Desulfatitalea tepidiphila: one gene and its partner. The protein of the gene in region 1 interacts with the protein of each later gene in a pairwise test. Links are inferred from orthologs where the notes say so. Each region holds a gene or a part of one and is shown on either strand. Other genes may lie near its edges.

The links. The genes of interacting proteins can lie anywhere in the genome.
Region 2: the proteins of DFT_RS13395 (region 1) and leuS interact in binary tests that used the Escherichia coli proteins (3 or more experiments, as listed by UniProt). The link is inferred for Desulfatitalea tepidiphila from one-to-one orthologs.

The regions. Positions count from the first base shown.
Region 1 is NZ_BCAG01000003.1:1,958,738-1,961,722, forward strand. It holds DFT_RS13395 (BRCT domain-containing protein), read right to left. Parts: upstream 2,422-2,985; coding sequence 580-2,421; downstream 1-579. Other genes in the region: DFT_RS13385 (HU family DNA-binding protein), read left to right, coding at 1-141; DFT_RS13390 (acylphosphatase), read right to left, coding at 219-500; DFT_RS13400 (hypothetical protein), read right to left, coding at 2,426-2,680; glyS (glycine--tRNA ligase subunit beta), read right to left, coding at 2,813-2,985. UniProt on the Escherichia coli protein: DNA ligase that catalyzes the formation of phosphodiester linkages between 5'-phosphoryl and 3'-hydroxyl groups in double-stranded DNA using NAD as a coenzyme and as the energy source for the reaction.
Region 2 is NZ_BCAG01000003.1:345,189-348,345, forward strand. It holds leuS (leucine--tRNA ligase), read left to right. Parts: upstream 1-360; coding sequence 361-2,955; downstream 2,956-3,157. Other genes in the region: DFT_RS06150 (LPS-assembly lipoprotein LptE), read left to right, coding at 3,044-3,157.

The DNA of each region.
Region 1 (2,985 bases):
CTCGTTGGATTCGGCACTTTTGCCAAGGTACGACGGAAAGCGAGAAAAGGTCGTAATCCGCAAACCGGCGAAGAGATCAAGATCAAGGCCGGCAACGTGGTGAAGTTTCGGGCAGGTAAAAAACTCAAGGAAGCAATCTGATTTTTTTCTTTTGGGTCTTGAAATCTATTCAGCGAGTAAGGGCGGCGTGGCGTTCGGGTGCCCAGCCGCCTTTTCATTCATCGACGTATCGTAAAATCATTCATGTCTCCAACGTACGCCTGTTTCTCCACCTGCACGTCAGCCACCCGGGAGTGTGGAGAGCCTTGGTGACACCATTGGATCATGGCATCCACGGCCGCGGCCTGACCTTCAAAAAGGGCTTCAACCGTACCGTCCGGCAGATTGCGAACCCATCCGGCCACACCGTTCTTCTCAGCGGCGCGCCGCGTCTCATCTCTGAAAAAAACGCCTTGCACCCGCCCCGAAACGATCACGTGCGCTCTTGCGTTTGCTTCCATTCTTAATCCCCCCTCCTTCCGGTCCAAGAAATGCGATGCCCGGACAACCCGGCATGTCTACGTCCAGTCAAGCGATGTTTCATTCGTGCACATCTTGGCCGATGAGCCGAAAATAGTCCTTCTCGGATAGGCGATCGACACCCAGTGCGATGGCTTTATCCAATTTGGTTTGTCCCACTTTGTCTCCACAAACCAGAAGGTCGGTGCTCTTGTTGACCGCGGTCTGAACCTGTGCGCCGAGACGTTGCGCATCGGCTTCCATCTTTTCGCGGTTGCCGAATTGCATTTTCCCGGTAAAGACAATTCTTTTGCCGGCAATCGGGCTTTTCACGGCGCTCTCCTCTGACGCCAGCGGCGTGCGCTGCAGATTGAATCCCAGGGAAAGCAGATGCAGCAGGGTATCGCGCACCTCATCGACGCCTTGGGCGATGGCCTTGCCGGTGATCTGCCCGAACCCATTGATTTGGGAAATCCGGTCGGCGGTGACGCCGATCAGCGAATCGAGGCCGATGTAACGAAGCAGCTTGCGGCTGTCCCCAGTCCCCAGATCCGATATTCCCAAGGCGGCTAGAAAACGCCAATCTTCCACCGGCTTGGTCCTGCTCGTTTCAAGTGCTGCCGCGAGATTCCGGGACTGCACCGGGCCGAATCCCAGGCCAACGAAATCGGACTCGGCCATGGCATAAATCTTTTCGAGTGAATCGTACCCGGCAGCCACCAGTTTTTCGATGGTCTTAATACCGAACCAGTCGGCGGTACCCAATGTTTTAAACCAATGGCTGATGCGTTGAATGGTCTGGGCCGGGCAATGCATATGGGTGCAGCGCAGAAAATCACCCTTCCAGGTCAGCCCCAATCCGCAGGCCGGACAAACCTCCGGCAAGTGAACTTCATCGACCGGTTTCAGAACACGTTCTAGCTTGGGAATCACCTCCCCGCTGCGGATGATTTCGATTTGTGCCCCCGGGCCGATGTTGTGCTTGGCCACCATGCCGGCGTGGTGCGCGGTCACCCGTCTGATGGTCGCCCCGGAGAGAGGAACAGGCTCGACTTCCAGAACAGGAGTTATATTGCCGGTGCGGCCGACTTGCCACTGGATGCCGATGACCGTGGTGACTGCGGTTTCGCCCCTGGTTTTTACGGCGATCTGCCATCGATAGTGATGGCTGGTGGCTCCCATGCGGGCCTTGAGGGTTGGATCGCACACCTCGACGACCATGCCATCCATGGGATAATCCACATCCGCGGCCACCTCCTGGGAGATCTGATCCCACCTCTCCAGCAACTGTTTCCCATCTCCCCGCCAGGCGCGCATTTGGCTGTAGGGGACGAATCTCACCCGCCCATCGGAGAGGGCCTGCTGCGCATCCGCATTCAATGTATCCGATGAGACGATGCCCACCACCATGTTGCGCGGGTGCTCGAACTTGGTCGCCATATTTTCGTCGAAGTAGGATTTGACGACCACGACTTCACCCAGTCCCTGGCCTCGACCACCAACGGGAATAACGCCCTTATCAAAGGCACTGGTGATGTCATAGCCCACCATCCCGTTGCCACGACTGGCCAGGATCACACCATCATCGCGGCCGGCCAGGCCATCGAGTTTCGGCGTCACCTGGAAGATGACCTCTTCGAGGCCGATGCTTTTGGCTTCTTTTAAAACCCGTTGGACAAAGCGCTCGAGCTGGCTGCGGTCATAGGCTTTCTCGGTAGAGAGCATGGGATCGGGATGGCGAACTTCTCGACGACCGGGAAGCCTTTCCGGCTCGACGTGCTGCAAAAAGGGGTGGTGCGGGTCGATCTCACGAAGCTGCTCCACCAACCGATCATAGGTGGCGTCATCGACAATCGGGCGACCACTGCGGTAGGCATCGTTGTACTCTTGCAGTTGAGCGACGAGCTCTTCGATTTGCGGCATCGGATTAACCCGGACCGACCCGTTTGGTCATCTCCTCTTTGATCTCATCGATAATATCATACAGGAACATCAGGTCTTCGATGGTTAACCGTCCCGCCTTGGCCGGCGCACGTTCGCTGCCGTCCTTCTTGCGCAGGATGCGCGGCCCGATCTGAACCTTGGCCTCGCCGCCATCGTAACGCTGTATGGAAATCAACAGCCCCGTCTCATCACAACGCCACTGTTTGATCACTTCATCCTTATTTGCATCATAAGGCATAAGTAAACCTCCCGTGAATCGTTCGTGCCCCTCCACAAATGCCCAATTGGCCTATTTGTGGACGGACATTCGTTTGGAACCATTGCACCCGTAAGACTCGCATGCTGCGCCAAGCGCTGCCGGCAATGGAGATTATGTCGCAATTTTGGAAAAATCCGCAATCTGGTTAAATAGACCTGCGATGGCTTTCAGCAGCGCCAGGCGATTGTGGCGGGTCTCTTTCTCTTCTGCCATCACCATGACATCCTCAAAAAAGTGATCCACCGGAGCCCTCAAGGTGGCAATGCGTTTCAACACGGAGTGAA
Region 2 (3,157 bases), 1.6 Mb from region 1 along the record:
GCGACTGTAACGCTTTGATTCATATGTGTTTGCTGCGGTTAAGTCAAACAGATTGTCAACTTCCCACATATCTTGCACTTTGAATAAAATTATGGCATGAGAAATCAAAATCTTAAACGACCATGGCGCCGCATGCGCCGTCGCGGCGCTCTGTTTTTTGATGGCTGAAAGTTGATGAAACTGTAAAAAGTCGCAAAGGCGCCATCCCGGCGAACACCGGCATCCAGAACATACTGAAAATACTGGATCCCGGTGTTCGCCGGGATGACGGGAAAAGCGAATTCCGAACTTTTTACGGCGCCGTCAAAGTTGGAACCAGAACATTTAAATGTCCGGCCAAGCCGGTTCAGGTGACAAGCGATGGATGAACAATACGATCCCCGTAAGATTGAGCAAAAATGGCAAGAGGAGTGGGAGCGGAGCCATCTCTTCGAGGTGGATGTCCAGGCCGACCGGCCGAAATATTATTTGCTGGAGATGTTTCCCTATCCTTCGGGCAAGATTCACATGGGCCATGTTCGCAATTATACCATCGGAGACGTCGTGGCGCGTTACAAGCGGATGCAGGGGTTCAACGTGCTGCATCCCATGGGGTGGGATGCGTTCGGCATGCCGGCGGAAAACGCCGCCATCGCCAACAACACCCATCCGGCCGAATGGACCTACGATAACATCGCCTATATGCGCAACCAGCTAAAACAGCTCGGTTTTTCCTACGACTGGAGCCGGGAGGTGACCACCTGCACGCCGGATTATTATCGTTGGGAGCAGTGGCTGTTTCTCAAGATGTACGAGAAAGGCATGGCCTACCGCAAGGAGGCTTATGTCAACTGGTGTGAACCGTGCCAGACCGTACTGGCTAACGAGCAGGTCGAAGCCGGCATGTGCTGGCGCTGCGGCCAGCCGGTCAGGCAAAAGAAGCTCAATCAGTGGTTTTTCCGCATCACCGATTACGCCGAGGATCTGCTCGTCCATTGCGATCAGTTGCCCGGGTGGCCGGAAAAGGTGACCACCATGCAAAAGAACTGGATCGGTCGCAGCCAGGGGGCCGAGATCCGATTCGCGGTGGAGGAGAGCGACACGGTGATACCAGTCTTCACCACCCGCCACGACACTGTTTTCGGCGCCACTTTCATGTGTCTGGCCCCCGAACATCCCCTGGTGCCCCAGTTGGCGGCCGGAACCGAACAGGCGGCGGCGGTGTCCGATTTCATCGAGCGCATCAGCCTGCAGGAGCGCACCAGCAAGGCGGTGGAAACTTACGAGAAAGAGGGGGTCTTTACCGGCAAATATTGCATCAATCCCGTGACCGGCCGGCGCATGCCGATCTATACGGCCAATTTCGCTCTCATGGAGTACGGGACCGGAGCGGTCATGTCCGTACCGGCTCACGATCAGCGCGATTTCGATTTCGCCAGGAAATATGACCTGCCCATCATCCCGGTGGTCAACCCGGAAGGCGAGACCCTGGTCGCCGCCCAGATGACGGAAGCGTATGCCGGCGACGGTCTGATGGTCAATTCCGGAGCGTTCGACGGGCAACCCAATCGCCAGGCGATGGAAAAGATCGCCGACCTGCTCGAGGCCAAGGGGCTGGGCCGGCGGGCGATCAGTTACCGGCTGCGGGATTGGGGGATTTCGCGCCAGCGCTACTGGGGCGCCCCCATCCCCATGATCTATTGTGATACGTGCGGGACGGTTCCGGTTCCCGAGGCCGATCTGCCCATCGTGCTGCCCGAGGATGCCCATCTGCTCGCCGGCGGCCGCTCGCCGTTGCCCACCCTCGACCATTTCGCCCGGACGACCTGCCCCAAGTGCGGGCGCACCGATGCGCGCCGGGAAACCGATACCATGGACACCTTCGTCGAGTCGTCCTGGTATTTCGAGCGCTATTGCAGTCCCAAATGCAACGAGGCCATGTTCGATCGCGACGCGGTGGCTTACTGGATGCCGGTGGATCAATATATCGGCGGTGTGGAGCATGCCATTCTGCACCTGCTCTATTCCCGCTACTTCACCCGCGTACTTCACGACATCGGTTTGATCGATTACAAAGAGCCGTTCACCCGCCTTTTGACCCAGGGCATGGTGTGCAAGGAAACCATGTCCTGTCCCCAACACGGCTATCTGTTTCCCGAGCAGGCGCGCGAAGAGCGGGGCACGCTTTACTGCACCCTCTGCGATCGGCCGATCACCCTCGGGCGGGTGGAAAAGATGTCCAAATCCAAGCGCAACGTGGTGGACCCCAATGTGTTGCTCGAACGGTACGGAGCCGATACGACGCGCCTGTTCTGCCTCTTTGCCGCGCCGCCGGAACGAGACCTGGAGTGGAGCGACCAGGGGGTAGAAGGAAGCGCGCGCTTCCTCAATCGGGTCTGGCGGTTGGCCGGCACCTGGCTGGACGTGGTGCAGGGCGTGGCCTCTTACGACGGTCCGGTCGAATCGCTTCCCGACACTTTGCGGCAGACTTACCGAAAGGCGCACCAGACCATCGAAAAGGTGACCCGCGACATCGAAGATCGTTTCCATTTCAACACGGCCATCAGCGCCGTCATGGAGTTGGTCAACCAGATGCATGCGGTCGGCCCCGACGACGGCGGTGCGGATCAGCGCAAGGGCGTCATGCGGCATGCCCTGGAGACGGTCATTCTGCTGCTGTCCCCCATCGTGCCCCATTTTGCCCAGGAGCTCTGGCATGCCCTGGGGCATGCCCAAAGCACGCTCGCCGTGCCCTGGCCGGTCTGGCGCAAGGATGCACTGGTCCAGGAAGAGGCCACCATCGTCGTTCAGGTCAACGGCAAACTGCGCGGCCGGTTTACGACCGCCGTGGACACGGATGACGATACCGTGAAGCAGCTTGCACTGGCGGATGAACGGGTGCAGAAGTTCGTCGGCGACAAGGCGCCCAAGAAGATCGTCGTCGTGAAAAACAAATTGGTCAACATTGTCGTTTAGGCGACAGCAGCGTAACGAAAAGTGTCAAGTTCGAAGTGTAAAGTTTAAAGTGAAGGAATTCGGTCTACCTAATAGATGAGAGGTTGCCGTGACGGGTCGTGAACAGGGGGTCGACATCAAGCGGTACGCCAAATGGCCTCCGGCCGGCGGGTGGACGTTTCTCGTCCTTTCCCTATGCCTGCTGACGGCTTGCGGTTATCAG